DNA from 2 places in the Flintibacter hominis genome. Region 2 is predicted to be linked to the other one. Evidence: predicted binding sites of a transcription regulator. Region 2 holds the regulator's gene; the other holds the start of a gene.
What was found. The regulator LexA, encoded in region 2, represses DNA repair genes until DNA is damaged. The targets are predictions, from matches to a motif close to CNAACANNTGTTNG.
Positions count from the first base shown of each region.

Region 1: the regulator LexA is predicted to act here: its motif matches at 6,250-6,263, upstream of uvrB (excinuclease ABC subunit UvrB).

Region 1 is NZ_JACOPO010000010.1:41,376-49,222, forward strand. Features, by position in the region: gene spoIIAB (anti-sigma F factor) at 1-265, shown strand, start outside; gene H8S11_RS12225 (sigma-70 family RNA polymerase sigma factor) at 262-978, shown strand; gene H8S11_RS12230 (hypothetical protein) at 1,166-1,723, opposite strand; gene H8S11_RS12235 (response regulator transcription factor) at 2,225-2,932, opposite strand; gene H8S11_RS12240 (sensor histidine kinase) at 2,925-4,112, opposite strand; gene pyrE (orotate phosphoribosyltransferase) at 4,341-5,015, shown strand; gene H8S11_RS12250 (PF20097 family protein) at 5,201-5,476, shown strand; gene H8S11_RS12255 (JAB domain-containing protein) at 5,482-6,195, shown strand; gene uvrB (excinuclease ABC subunit UvrB) at 6,311-7,847, shown strand, end outside.
Region 2 is NZ_JACOPO010000002.1:216,298-224,144, forward strand. Features, by position in the region: gene H8S11_RS04325 (DUF975 family protein) at 50-934, shown strand; gene lexA (transcriptional repressor LexA) at 1,094-1,711, shown strand; gene H8S11_RS04335 (YlmH family RNA-binding protein) at 1,822-2,622, shown strand; gene H8S11_RS04340 (DUF4177 domain-containing protein) at 2,647-2,868, shown strand; gene H8S11_RS04345 (DUF896 domain-containing protein) at 2,882-3,085, shown strand; gene H8S11_RS04350 (DegV family protein) at 3,200-4,063, shown strand; gene ytvI (sporulation integral membrane protein YtvI) at 4,209-5,366, shown strand; gene H8S11_RS04360 (S1C family serine protease) at 5,505-6,878, shown strand; gene H8S11_RS04365 (DEAD/DEAH box helicase) at 7,123-7,847, shown strand, end outside.

The sequences.
Region 1 (7,847 bases), on a different contig from region 2:
TCCAGACACCATTGGCAAAATCGCCATGAAGCTGCGTCTGCGGGAGGATCACAGCTTGGAAATCGTCATCCGGGACTGGGGAGTGGGGATCGCTGATGTGGACCAGGCCAGGACACCACTGTTTACCACAGGGAACGAGGAGCGGTCCGGAATGGGCTTCACCATTATGGAGAGCTTTATGGACACGCTGAAGGTCCGCTCTGCCCCCGGTAAGGGGACCACTGTGACCATGCGGCGGAAGATCGCCCGCCGGGCTGGGCGGTGAGCGGCACTCTCTCCGACCTGGATCTGCTGGAAGCGGCCCGAAATGGGGACAGCCGGGCCTGTGAACAGGTGCTGGAGGAGAACAACGGTCTGATCTGGAGCGTAGTTCGGCGGTATTACGGCCGAGGTGTGGAGCCGGACGACCTATATCAGTTGGGGTGCCTGGGCTTTCTGAAGGCGGTCCGCGGCTTTGACCAGTCCTATGGCACTCAGTTTTCTACCTACGCGGTCCCCAAGATCGCCGGAGAGATCCGGAGATTCCTTCGGGATGACGGGCCGGTGAAGGTGAGCCGGGGGCTGAAGGAGCGGGGGATGTCAGTCCGGAATGCCAGGAGTAAGCTTTCCACCCGACTGGGCCGGGAGCCAACCCTGTCTGAATTGGCCCAGGACACCGGGTTGTCCCCGGAGGAGATTGCCTCGGCGGAGACCGCGGCGGAACCTGTTATCTCCCTTCAGGCGGAAACCGGAGATGGGGGATTGACCCTGGAGGGCCTGCTTACTGCCGGAGGCGAAGAGGAAGGGCTGGTGGAGCGGCTCACACTCCGCACTGCCCTTTCCACCCTGCCGGAGCGGGAACAGCAGGTGCTGCTGCTGCGGTACTACCGAGGAATGACCCAGGTTCAGACGGCGCGGGTGTTGGGCGTGTCTCAGGTCCAGGTATCCCGGTTGGAGCGTCGGGCGCTGGACCGCCTACGTCAGGAATTGGTCCCATAAAAAGGAAAAATGACCCAGGCCCAAAGGCCTGGGTCATTTTTTGAAAAAGAGAGGACAGTCCCAGGGAGAGGAGGGACTGTCCAAAAGGGTTTGGCCGGATAGGGGATGAAAAGGAGAGAAGAAGATCATCCCAAGGCCAAATAAGGGAAGAATTGTCCGGCAAAGTGGGAGAGGGGAGCGCCGGACATCAAGCTAGATAACGAAGCAGCTGGCCGGGCTGATCGATGTGATAGAACATCAGACCGGCCATATCTTCTCTGCTGTCCACATTTCGCATGCCAATCACGGCGTGGTCACGGCTTTTCTTGGCGGGCTTGCCGACCAGCTCACCGAAGCGAAGGCTGCCGAAGCCATCTTCGTGGGATTGAACGGCGGTCTTGATCCCTTTGACCAGGGGGAGGTACATCACCTCACCCTTGACCAAGGCGATGATGCGGAAATTGGTGATGGCATAGAGCGTGTTCTTTTCCAGGCACTTTTTATCCATGAAGGGCCGAGCGGAGAGGGCCACAGGTAGAAACAGGGCTACGATGGCCATAATAAGGACATCGGTGAAGGAGCGGGTGCCAGTAATAGAGCTGAAGACCATCAGGACAATGACTGCTGCCAGAACCAGGGCGGAAACGATCCAGGTGAGCAGAATCGAATTTTTGCTGTCGTGATCGAACAGGGAGAAGGGCTTGGGGCGGCCAGACCAGCGGACTTCTTCTCCTTCCCAGAGGATGTTTTTCAAACGGGTGTCCATGATGTACATTGCCTCCTTGTGTTGTTTGTATCCTGATTATAGCAGAGAAGAAATTAAATGGGTGTTAACGAAAAGGAGGTCCAGATTAAAAAGTTGACAAGGAGGCATTTACGCCTCTCCGGCAATAAAAAAAACCCGGTCCCATACTGTGAAACCGGGGGCCCAATATTAGGTGGACAGCCGGCTTTGGCGGAAGCGGCTGTCCGTGTGTGCTGGCTGACAGACCGCTTTCGGGAGAGAGAAAGGGGCGTCAGCCGGAGAGAGAAAGGGTCCGGGAAAAGTGAGGAAACCCGGATGATGCGGGCAGAGAAGTATTCACTGTCTGCCTTCGCGTGGGAATAGCTCCTACCTGTATTATAGCATCGGGGGAGTGAAATGGGTGTAAATGAAAGAAAGGAAGATGTAAAGAAACCGTTAATCACCGTCGGGGGACAAAAACAGCTCCGGAGGGAGAGACCCGCTCCGGGGCTGCTCTAAGGTCTGCCTGCTCTGCTGGTGGGGTCAATCCTCCAGCATACGGTAGCCAATGCCAAGCTCGGTGTGGATATATTTGGGCTTGGAGGGATCCTCCTTTAGCTTTCGGCGGATATTGGCCATGTTGACCCGCAGAATCTGATTGTTATTGTTGCCGCCGTAGGGCCCCCAGACGTGCTCCAAAATAAAATCGTAGGTGAGCACCTTCCCGGCGTGAATGCACAGCAGCTCCAAAATCTTGAATTCATTTTGGGTGAAGTGGATCTGCTCTCCTGCTAACAGCACCTGGTGCTTCGTGATATCCACCACAAGGTCCTGGACCTGATACACGTCCCTCTGGGCGCCCTGGGACATCTTCAAACGATCCGCCCGGCGGAGCGTGGTGCGGATACGGGCCAGCAGCTCGGACACGCCGAAGGGCTTTACCACATAATCATCCGCCCCCATGTCCAGAGCGCGAACCTTCTCCGACTCGCGGTCACGGGCGGAGATGATGATGACAGGGACCTCTCGGGGCAGGTCGCTGAGCTGTTCCAGCACCTCCAGCCCGTCCATATCGGGCAGTCCCAGGTCCAGCAGGACCAGGTCGGGGCTGTGGGAGAAGAACAGGGAAAGCCCCTCCTTGCCGCTGGAGGCGGGGATGGCCTTATAGTCATTGGCGGCCAGCGCGCGGCAGATAAAGTTGCTGATGGCGTGCTCGTCCTCGATGACCAGGATCAGTCGTTTTTCATTCATGGTCAGACTCCTTCATGGGGAGGCCGAAGCGGATCACCGCTCCGCCCTCCGGGGCGTTGCCCGCGGCAAAAAAGCCGTTGTGGGCCTTGATGATGCTTTGACAGACAGACAGACCAATGCCCATCCCGCGGGTGGAATCCCCGTTCAGATCTCGGGACAGAGGCCGGCCAGACTGGACGGCCTGACACACCTCCGGGGGCAGTCCTTTGCCGTGGTCCCGGACCTCCACCACTGCCCACTCGTCCTGACGGAACAGATTGAGCAGGATGCCGGACTGGCTGCCGGAGTGGCGGACCGCGTTCTCCAGCAGGTTGACCATCACCTGCTTGATGAGCATGGGCTCCATAGGTAGGTATAAGATATCCTCGGACAGCTCCAGATCCACATGACAGTTGGGGAACCGGCGCCGGGTGGTCAGAATGGCGTCCCCCGCCACCTCCTCCAGCATCTCCTCCCGCTTTTTCAGGGGTATGGTGCCGTCTTGAATTCGGGTGACGGACAGCAGATTTTCCACCATGACGATCAGAGCATCAGCGTCTGCCTTGATATCGTTGGCAAGGGAGGCGTTTTTTTCTGACCGGAGGATGTCCTCGCTGGACAGAAGGACAGAGGCGGCGCCGGAGATGGCGGTCAGAGGGGTGCGCAGATCATGGGACACGGCCCGGAGGATGTTGCCCCGGATCGTCTCCCTGGCGGACTGTAACTGGATGGCCGCTTTTTCTGCGTTGAGCTTTTCATTCATCTCATAGAGGGTCTTGGTGTTCTTTTCCCGGCGGACAGCCTCAATGGCCTGCTGCTTGACCCGGGAAGTAAGGGCGCACACGATACAGGAGATAGCCACCATGGACAGCATGGCAACCGGGTAACCCGTATGGCTCAAGGAAAAGGCGGAATAGGGGACCATAAAAAAGTAGTTGATGCAGAAGGTCCCTATGATGGAGGCGGTGATCCCATAGGCATAGCCGGTGGTAAAAAAGGAGATGCACACCACTGCCAACACGAATACCAGGGCGGAATTGTTTTCCCCGCCAGTGTGGGAGATCAGAATGCCGCTGGTCCAGTAGGCGGCGTACAGCAGAAGAGCAGTGGTTAGGATATCCCGGGGGACCGAAGGTATTCGGTGGACCAACTGGTCCATATAGCCAAAGAGGGCTTTGCATCGCTGCGTCAGGGCGGACATGTCCATTCTCTCTCCTTCCGGGACCCTGCCGCCACAGAGGAGCGGAGGCATTGGGCAAAAATATTATATCAAACCTGGCCCGAACCGTAAAGTACAGACACTGTAAAAAAGCCGAAGAAAAATCCGGATGAAAAAAGACGGCGATTTCTTGTATCTGGGGAGGAAAAATGATATAATAATACGATTTCCGGCCTGTGCCGGGCAAACTGGAGAAAAGAGGTCGAAACGATGACATACAAAGAGGAATTTATCACATTTATGGTGCGCTCTGGCGTGCTTACCTTTGGGGATTTTACCACGAAGTCCGGACGGAAGACCCCTTATTTCGTCAACACCGGGAACTACAAGACCGGGGCCCAGGCGGCCAAGCTGGGAGACTACTACGCCGCCTGCATTCAGGAGCATATGCCGGAGGGAATCACCTGCCTGTTCGGCCCCGCCTACAAGGGGATCCCTCTGGCGGTGTCCGCCGCGGCCTCTCTGTACCGGAACTATGACCGGGACCTGCCTTACTGCTTCAACCGCAAGGAGGCCAAGGACCACGGCGAGGGTGGTTCCATGGTGGGCTACAAGCCACAGGACGGAGATGATGTGGCCATTATTGAGGACGTGGTCACCGCTGGCACCGCCGTCCGGGAGTCTATCGAGCTGTTTAAGCATGTGGCCAAGGTCAACATGAAGGCCCTGTTCGTGTCGGTGGACCGGATGGAGCGGGGCACCCGGGACTGCTCCACCCTGGATGAGCTGCGCCAGGACTATGGTATCCAGGTTTACCCCATCGTTACCGTCCGGGAGGTCATCGCCTTCCTCCATAATAACCCTGTGGATGGCAAAGTCTATATTGACGACGAGATGAAGGCTAAAATGGAAGCCTACCTGGCGGAGTACGGGGCCAAAGCATAAACCTATAACCCCCCGTCCCCTTGGAGAGCATGGGGGGCATCAGGGGGTAACTGGTCCCCCCTGAAAATGCGGTGTGCGAAGCGCATATGTTTTTCCCGCAGGAGAAAACCCGCATTTTGAATGGAGGCGTACCTGGCAGAGTACGGAGCCAAGGGCTGAGAGAGCCTTTGATTGGAGGTGCTGGAATGAACTGTCCATACTGTGGCGGATCAATGCTGGAAGGGACGTTCCACGACCGGGGAGACAGCTATATTCTACCGGCCGGGGAGGTGCCTCCCAAGCTCTGGACCAAGGCTGTCCTGAAGAAAAAGCACGCCATTTTGCTGCCTCCGGAGTCCTTTGGCGCTGTGTGGGCACAGCGGCCAAGTGCGTTCTGGTGCGGGATATGTAAAAAAATGCTGGTAGACTATGGGGAGCTGATGTCCCAGGTTGAGGGGCAAGGTACTGAGGGAAAGGAATAGGTCCCATGGCAGAACAAGGAAAGCACCGCCATGCCGGCCACCGGCAGCGGATGAAAACAGAATTTCTGACCCGTGGGTTGGAGGGCTGGCCGGACCACAGGGTGCTGGAGCTGCTGTTGTTTTACGCCATTCCCCAGGGGGATGTGAACGCCATCGCCCACGACCTGATCGACCGCTTTGGCTCTCTGGCCGGGGTGTTGGATGCCTCGGTGGACGAGCTGACAAAGGTGCTGGGGGTGGGGGAGCACACCGCGCTTCTGCTGCGGCTTATCCCCGCTCTGGGCAGGCGCTACCAGATGGACAGGAGCGACCTGGGAAAGATTATCAACAGCATCCACCAGGCTGAGGAGCTCCTGGGTCCCTATTTTTTTGGGGCGAGAAACGAGATGGTCTATGGCCTCTTCCTGGACAGCAAGCGAAAGGCCCTGGGGGTCCGACTGGTGTCAGAGGGCAGCATCTCTGCCTGTGACATCAATATCCGGCGTATTTTGGAGGAGGCGGTGGGTCTGCGTGCCTCCAGGCTGTATCTGGCCCATAACCACATCAGCAATCTGGCCCTTCCCTCCGACGCCGACTGGCAGGCCACTGATGTCATCCGCAGCGCCCTGCTGCCCGCTGGGGTGACGCTGGAGGACCATCTGATCTTCGTGGACGGGGACGTGGTGTCCCTGATGGAGACAGAGCGCCGGCAGGGCCGTCCCATGTATCAGCTGTTATAAGTACCCGCTCCTCCCCCTGCAAAAACGGTGGGAGGAGCGAAAAACTCTTGTGTTGGAACAAATGTTCTGATATAATGAGGAGTAATCTGTATAGACTACTGGCGAGGTGAAGGGAATGCCCAAATTTGAAGTGGTTTCAGAATATACCCCCAGCGGCGACCAGCCGGAGGCCATTCAGGCTCTGGCCCAGGGGATCGAGATGGGGCTGGACGAGCAGACCCTGCTGGGAGTGACCGGCTCGGGCAAGACCTTCACCATGGCCAAGATCATCGAGAAGGTCCAGCGTCCCACCTTGGTACTGGCCCATAACAAGACTCTGGCCGCCCAACTGTGCGCCGAGTTCCGGGAGTTTTTTCCCAACAACGCGGTGGAATACTTCGTATCCTACTACGACTACTACCAGCCGGAGGCCTATATCCCCCATACGGATACGTTTATTGAAAAGGACTCCGCCATCAATGAGGAAATCGACCGTCTCCGCCTGTCCGCCACCGCCTCCCTGCTGGAGCGGCGGGACGTGATCGTGGTATCCTCGGTGTCCTGCATCTACGGCCTGGGCGAGCCGGAGGATTTTGAGAAGATGATGGTTTCCCTCCGGGTGGGTGCCCAGATGGAGCGGGACGAGATGCTGAAAAAGCTGGTGGCCATCCGCTACGAGCGCAACGACATCGCCTTTGAACGCAATATGTTCCGTGTCCGGGGAGACACGGTGGAGATCTGGCCAGCCTACTGGAAGGACACGGCCATCCGGGTGGAGTTTTTCGGGGACGAGATCGACCGCATCAGCGAGATCAATGTGGTCACCGGCACCCCCATCCGTCGGCTGACCAATATCCCTATCTGGCCTGCCACCCACTATGTCACTCCCAAGGAGAAGATGGACGCCGCTATCCAGGAGATCTACAAGGAGTTGGAGGAGCGGGTGGCTTTCTTCGAATCGGAGAACAAGCTCATTGAGGCCCAGCGCGTCAAGCAGCGCACCATGTACGACGTGGAGATGATGCAGGAGCTGGGCTACTGCTCAGGCATTGAGAATTACTCACGGGTGATTGAAGGCCGCCCCGTCGGCTCGCCTCCCCATACCCTGCTGGACTATTTCCCAAAAGACTTCGTTCTGTTTATCGACGAGAGCCATGTCACCCTGCCCCAGGTGCGGGCCATGTACAATGGGGACCGGGCCCGCAAGACCACCCTGGTGGACTACGGCTTCCGCCTGCCCTGCGCCTTTGACAACCGGCCGCTGAAATTTCCGGAGTTTGAGCAGCGGGTCAACCAGGTGGTCTATGTATCCGCTACCCCTGGGGAGTACGAGCGCACCCGTTCCGGACAGATTGTGGAGCAGGTCATCCGGCCCACCGGTCTGCTGGATCCCCGCATTGAGGTCCGTCCCGTAGAGGGCCAGATCGACGACTTGATCGGCGAGATAAACCAGCGTACCGCCAGGAACGAGCGGGTGCTGGTCACCACCCTGACCAAAAGGATGGCGGAGGATCTGACCGCCTATCTCCAGGGGGCGGGGATCAAGGTGCGCTATATGCACCACGACATCGATGCCATGGAGCGCATGGAAATTATCCGGGATCTGCGCCTGGGTGCCTTCCATGTGCTGGTGGGGATCAACCTGCTGCGGGAGGGGCTGGATCTGCCTGAGG
Region 2 (7,847 bases):
TGGCAGCGGCGCCCTTCCCCAACTATGACAGTAAGAACGGAGAGTTTTTATGGAGATCGACCGCAGAGAACTGAAAAGGCAGGCTAGGGAGGCCATTCGGGTCTCCCGTCCTTCCTTCTGGGTGGTCACCTTGGTATATCTGCTGATGACCACTGGTGTTTCCACCCTGGCCGGCCTGCTTGTTCCGGCCCCGGACACAGGAAACATCAGTCTGCCGGCTTTGTTCCTTTCCATCCTCCTCTCCCTGTACTCCACGGTAGTTGGCTTTGGCTTTACGCTATGGTCCATGTGGACCTCCCGGAAGCTGTCTCCCGGACTGGGCGCCCTAGCCGATGGCTTCTCCGTGGCCCTGCTGGTTATCATGACCTCCATTCTGATCTTTCTCCACATGCTGGCCTGGTCCCTGCTGTGCATCCCCGTCGTCTGGCTGGTCCTAATTCCGGTTCTTCTCTCCCCAAGCCTCTCCTTCCTTGTGATCCCCGTTCTAATTGCCGGCATCATGATTTTCTCTTATTGGGTCTCTCTGCGCTACGCCCTGGCCTACTATTTGCTGGCCGACCACCCTGACCATGGGGCCTTCGCCGCGGTCCGCCGCAGTGTGGAGCTGACGCGGGGATGGAAGTGGGAGATGTTCAAGCTGGCCTTTTCCTTCATCGGCTGGGAACTGCTTGACCTGCTTCTCTACTCACTGGCACTACTTCTGGTTCTGGTCCAGGGCGGTTTCTTCCAGTCTCTTTCCCTGGAGCACTACGGGGATGCCTACATGGTCTATCAGATTATCCTCTCCTATCCCCGCTCCGCCCTTCTTCTCCTGCTGGCCTCCATCCCGGTAAAGCTGTGGCTCTATCCCTACCGCTCCGTGACCATGGCCGGCTTCTACGACGCCCGGCTGCGCCTCCAGCGGGAGGGTTCTGTGGAGATGCCCCCTCTCTGAACATCCAAAGCTACCCGCCAGGACCTCTAGGTCCTGGCGTTTTTTTAGAGGCTTCCTTATTTTTGGAACATTCGTTTGACATTCGTACAAATGTATGATAAAATACATCTAAATTTTAGTGTGTAATTTTCTGTCCGTCTGCCGAAAGGAGCCCTTGCCATGGCCAAACTGACCGCCAAGCAGCAGCAGATCTATGACTATATCCTCTCCTTTACCAATCAGCACGGCTATCCCCCTTCGGTCCGGGAGATTGGCGCGGCGGTGGGACTGAAATCCCCCTCCACCGTCCACTTCCACATGAAGGGGCTGGAGGAGGCCGGTGTCATCGTCAAGGCAGAGGGCAAGACCCGCGCCATCTCCCTGCCGGGGGCATCCATGGGCCCGGTGGCAGAGGAGGAGGACCCCCACGCCAACCAAATACCCATCCTTGGCAATGTAGCCGCCGGCTCCCCTATCCTGGCCCAAGAGTGTATTGAGGACTACCTCACCTTCGACACTGCCGGTCTGTCCGGGGAGCACTTCGCCCTCACGGTCCGGGGCGAGTCCATGCTGAACGCCGGGATTCTGCCCGGTGACCTGGTGGTGGTCCACCGCCAGCAGGAGGCCCGGAATGGTGAGATCGTAGTGGCCCTTTTTGAGGATGAGGCCACCGTCAAAACCCTTCATAGAAAAGACGGCCGCACCTGGCTTCTTCCCCAAAACCCTGATTACCCGCCTATCGACGGCACCAAAGCCGAGATAGTTGGCAAGGTGGTGGCGGTAGTCCGACGGTACTAATTTTGTCCCTCTGCGGCCGGTCATGCTCCCCATGGCCGGCTTTTTTCGTTGACAATCCCAGGTCCTGTCCAGTATACTGAACAGGCAAACAGAGGGAGGCGAGAAGGGTCGTGACCAAGAAGGAGCTTCTGGACCGCTGCGCCCGTGACGGGGCGGAGCGGGTGCTGCTGGCCCGTGTGCTGGACAAGCTGGAACTGGCTCAGGACCGGGGCATCCCAGCCCATACCCCCTTTCTCTCGCCGGGTGAACAGGCCTCTGTCACCGATTTACTCAACGCCTGGGGGCAGCCCCGCCATATCTTTTGGGGTGGCTTTCCCGGCGCAGAGCGGGCCCTGTGCGCCTTCCTCCCCGACTGGCAGGATGAGAACGACCTCCTGTTGGACCCAGAGGGACCGCTGGCCGCATTGGAGGCCGCCTTCCCTCCCGGTTCCGAGTTAAGACACCGGGATATTCTGGGCTCCCTTATGGGCCTGGGGTTGACGAGGGAAAAGCTGGGGGACATCTTGCTCCCTGGCGACAGGACCTGTCAGGTGATCCTGCTCCGGGAGGTACTGCCCATTCTCCTCTCCCAGTGGGAGTCCGCCGGGCGTTGGCGGTTAAAGCTCCGGGAAATTCCTCTGGCTTCCCTTTCCCCTGGAGAGGCGAAGGTAAGGCTCATCCGGGACACAGTCGCCACCCCTCGCCTGGACGCGGTGCTTGCCGCCGGTTTTTCCCTGTCCCGCTCCAAAGCCATGGCCTATATCTCCGCCGGCAAGGCGGCCGTCAACCACCGGGAGTGTCTCAAAGGGGACAAGCTGGTGGATGTGGGAGACATTCTCACCTGCCGCGGACTGGGCAAGTGCGTGGTCCGGGAGATCCCCGGCCAGTCCAAAAAGGGACGGACCATGCTGGTATTGGAGAGATATATTTAAGCCGCCGGATAGGAGGGTACAGCTATGGCACACTATGAATATGAATTTGAGGTTCTGGCCCTCTCCGCCGGGGGGTACAGCCTGTTCGGCGGCGTCGGCATCCGGACTGAGGGCCACCAGGAAGTCATTCGAAGCCGGGCCGCCGCCGGCTGGCGTTATGTGGGCTATCTGCCCAGCGTTCAGCGGGCCTCTGGACATATTGAGACCATCGAGCTGGTATTTGAACGCGAGATAGAACAGGAATAAGGGAGGGAAAGGCATGGAGCAGAAGAAGATCGACCGCATCAATGAGCTGGCCCGGAAGACCAAGTCTCCCGCCGGCCTCACCCCAGAGGAGGAGGCTGAACGGGCCCTGCTGCGACAGGAGTATATCGCCGCCTGTAAGTCCAATCTGATGGCCCATCTGGACAATACCCTCATTCAACATCCTGACGGCACCCGGACCCGGCTGCGGAAGAAGTGATCCGCTCTAGCCGGAGCAGGGGTTCATTGACAATCTCCCCGGCATCTGGGATAATACTCTCGATCCTTTTATGTCCCGCCAGGCGCTTATCCTATCTTTTTAAGGAGGCCCCCCATGGCTCATATTAAATTTTCTACCGACTCTGCTTCCGATATTCCCGCCGCTCTGCGGGAGGAGTGGAACATCCAGGTCCTCCCTTTTCCCATCGCGATGGGCGACAGGGAGTATATGGACGGCTTTGACTTCACTCCCGACGAGTTCTTTCAGATGCTACTGGACAGCCCTCAGATCCCGACCCACGCCCAGTTGAACCCCTATCTTTTCACTGAATGCTTTGAGAAGGCGTGGAAAGAGGGCTATACCGATCTGATCCACACCTCTATCAACTCCAAGGGTTCAGCCACCTATGGCAACGCCATACAGGCCCGGGACGAGTTCTATGAGGACCACCCCGATGCCCAGGACACCTTCCATATCCATATCATCGACTCCAAAAACTACACCATGGGCTACGGCTGGGCGGTGGTGCAGGGGGCCAAGATGGCTGCTGCCGGTGCCCAGGCGGGAGAGATCGTGGATTTTATCCAGGATTGGGTGGATCATGTCCGGGTGATCTTCGCCCCTCTTGACCTGCGGTTTGCCAAAAAATCCGGCCGGATCTCCGCCGCGGCAGCCTTCATGGGCGAAGCCCTGGGGTTAAAGCCCATTATGACCTTCGCCAACGGCGAGTCCAAGATACTGTCCAAGGCGCGGGGGGAGAAAAACGCGATTTCCGCTGTTGTGGAGCTGTGCAAACAGGAGCGGAGCGCTAACAGCCCCTATCTGGTCGTCCATGGCAATAACCTGGAGCAGGCTGGCAAACTGCTAGAAGCCTGCCGCCAGGAGCTAGGCTGTGAGCCTGCCCTGGAGTATCTCATCGGTGGTGTGGTGTCCATCAACGCCGGCCCCAATGTAATTGGTCTGGTATATCGCACATAAAACTCTTTTTGGGTCCGGCTGTGGCGAGCAGTCGGACCTTTTTCTTTCTCTGGGACAGGCAGGCATCCCGAAATTTACATTTTATTCATGCTTTTTCTGGTAAGGTAGAGTAGGATACTGAAAAACAGGGAGGGATATGATACCAATGAAGCCTGGGCAACTGACCTGGCCCCAGCGGGGCGCCCTGTGGCTGCGGCTGGCCATCCGGCTGGTGCTGTCTCTGGCCGCCGTCCTTCTGGTGTCCTTTTTTGGACGGCCCCTACTGACACTTTTTGCCCCCTTTGTCTGCGCCCTCATCGCTGCCGCCCTGCTCAACCCCCTGGTCAAGTGGTTCCAGCGCAAGCTGGGATGGTCCCGAAGCGTGCTGACCTTGCTCCTTCTGCTCCTCCTCTTCGGTCTGGTAGGGAGCGCCTTGGGATGGCTGGGCTACGCGGTTGTCCGTCAGGTCATCAGTCTGGCGGAGAACTGGGACGGGGTAGTGGCTGCCGGCATCAGTGTACTGGACCAGCTGGACCAGATGTTTCAACAGGTGGTGGCCCAGTTCCCGATCCAGATCGCCGGCCCGGATCAGGGCTTTCTCGACTGGCTGGTGGACACCTTATCCTCGGCGGCCCCTGACCTGGGGAACCTGGCCACCTATGCTGGAGAGAAGGCAGTCTCCTTCTCCTCCTTTCTGTTGGCTCTGGTCTTTTTTGTCATGGCAACCTTTATGCTGACGGCGGACTACCCCTATCTCCGCTCACGTGCCGCTCAACATCTGGACGAGGGGACGCTCCACTTTCTGGGGCAGGTCCGGGCCACCGCCCTGGGGGCCTTCGGAGGCTATTTGAAGGCGGAGCTGCTGCTCTCCATCGGGGTATTCTTCATCCTGCTCATCGGCTTCTTTGTCATCCGTCAGCCCTACGGCCTTCTGCTGGCTCTGGGACTGGCCATTATGGACTTTATCCCCATCATCGGCGCCGGCACGGTCATGGTCCCCTGGGCCGTCATCGCGCTGTTTACCCACAACTACCTCGACGCCATCGAGATCATGGTCATCTGGGGCATTATTGCTATGTTCCGCCGGGTAATGGAGCCCAAATTCGTAGGGGACCAGACTGGTCTATCCCCTATCGCCTCTCTGGTCAGTATCTATGTAGGGATGCAGGTAGCCGGAGTTCTGGGTATGATTCTAGGGCCTATCCTGCTGCTGGTTCTGCTGAATCTGGCCGGAATGGGGATGTTCCGCGGGCTCCGGCTGGACATCGCCGCCGCTGTGCGGGACATCGCCGCCCTTCTCTCCCAGCGGCCAGAGCAGATGTGACCTGGTTTCAAACTTTGTTTTGGGAAAGTTCAAAAAATTTATCCTTTTTCTTCATGCTTTTTTCATATTTCGGCGGTATGATATCCACAGTTCAAAGAGGGGCGGCCCCAAGGCCCTTCTTGAAAGGAGTGCATTTACATGGAGTATCCCGACTTCAGCTTTTATAACAGTGAAAACGACGGCTACCGGGGTGGCTTCGGCGACTATACCGACCCCATTCCCACCTCTGGTGGTCCTGCTCATCCCAGCGAGCCCCCGAAGAAAAAGGGGCGCGGCAAGCGCATTGCCGCTCTTTTGCTGGCCTGCGCTGTTGTGGGCGGCGGAGCGGGCGTTGGCGGTGCGGCCGTGTACCAAAATCTGACCGCCCCCGACACCGTAATCTATGAGGGGGAACGCCCCCAGGTGGATACGATGGTCAACACCAACAGCGGCCAGCCCATGACGCCTGAACAGCTATATGCCGCCAACCTGCCATCCTGCGTCGGCATCACGGTAAACACCACGGTGAACATCTTTGGTCAGACCACCACCTCCGCCGCCAGCGGTTCCGGCTTTGTACTGACCCAGGACGGCTATATTGTCACCAACTACCACGTCATTGAGGAGGCGGTCAACGATTCCTCTGTCACCATTGAGGTCTCCTTCTCCAACGGAGACAAATATACCGCCAAACTGGTGGGCGGTGAGAAGGACAACGACGTGGCCGTACTGAAGATTGAAGCTGCCGGCTTACAGCCTGTGACTTTGGGCGACAGCGACCAGTTGGTGGTAGGCGAAAGCGTGTACGCCATAGGTAACCCCCTGGGTGAGCTGACCTATACCCTCACTGACGGCATCGTATCCGCCCTAGACCGGCTGATCACCACCTCCAGCAAAAATGCCAACGGTCAGACCGAAACCACTACCCTCAATGTACTTCAGACCAACTGCGCCATCAACCCCGGCAACTCTGGCGGCCCTCTGTTCGACAGCTATGGCAACGTGGTAGGTATCGTGTCTGCCAAGTATACAGAGTCCACCTCCGGTGTGTCCGCCGAGGGGCTGGGCTTCGCGCTCCCTATCAACGACGTGAAGGAAATTATCTCTGACCTCATCGAGCACGGCTATGTTACCGGCAAGCCCTATCTGGGCGTCCAGGTCAACGTGGTGGACGAGAGCGTTCAGCGTTATGGCATCCCCGCCGGCGCGGTAGTGGAGTATGTGGCCGAGGGCTCCTGCGCCCAGAAGGCCGGCCTGCAGGTCAATGACATCATTACCGCCATCGACGACACCGCAGTGGACTCCCCCTCCGCTCTGACAGCGGCCCTGTCCTCCGACTACAAGGCCGGGGACACCGCCACCCTCACCGTGGTGCGCCAGCAGCAGGAGGTTAAGCTGACCGTCACCTTCGACGAGAAAAATGCCGAGACCGAGGCTGCTAACCAGAACCAGCAGAACACACAGCAGGGCCAGCAGCAGAACCCGAATGGCGGCTATTACTACCAGTGGCCCTTTGGAAGCTTCGGCTGGTGATCCTTCTCTCATTCTCGATTCCTTCTTGAAAGAACCGGCTCTGTCCTTGGGATGGGGCCGGTTCTCTCTTTTTGGAAAAAGATGGACAAACCGCAGAGAAAACGTTATAATTTATTATGGAATAATATTGGGGGCGATGTATTTCGTCCTTTTTGATTCGGGGCCGCGCCGGGAAGGGCGTTTTTTCTGTGTCTGTTTGGAAGGCCTTGGATCACATCCACGAACACAGAAAGGAACAACAAACATGGAGATCAACGGAACATCTGTCAACGAATCGGTCCGGTATGCCCAGCTGGACCTCTCTCCCGCACTGATGCGGGCCATCGAGAAGAAGGGGTATGTTCAGGCCACCCCTGTCCAGGCCGGCGCCATCCCCTATTTCATGGAGTGGAAGGACGTCATCGCCAAAGCTCCCACGGGCACTGGAAAGACCTTCGCCTTTGGCATCCCCATGGTGGAGCACATTGATCCGGAGAGCAGCGCGGTCCAGGCTCTGGTACTGGCCCCCACCCGTGAGCTGGCCATCCAGATCCAGGACGAGCTAAGGGACCTGTGCGCCTTTAAAGAGGGCGTGCGGGTAGTCTGCCTCTATGGCGGGCAGCCCATTGAAAAGCAGATCACCCAGCTGAAAAAGTCCCCCCAGATCGTGGTGGCCACTCCCGGCCGCCTGATGGACCACATGAAGCGGCACACAGTCCGGCTGGACCAGGTCCAAACTGTTGTGCTGGACGAGGCCGACCGGATGCTGGACATGGGCTTTGTCCGGGATGTGACCCACATTCTGGACAAAATGCCTCAGCGCCGGAACCTGGGGATGTTCTCCGCCACCATTTCCCGGGAAGTAATGGACATCTCCTGGGTCTATCAGCGGGACCCGGTGGAAATCACCGTCCACGCTGATCAGGACAACAAGCCCGATATCGCCCAGTACCGCCTGGATGTAGACCGGGGGGAGAAGGCGGACACTAT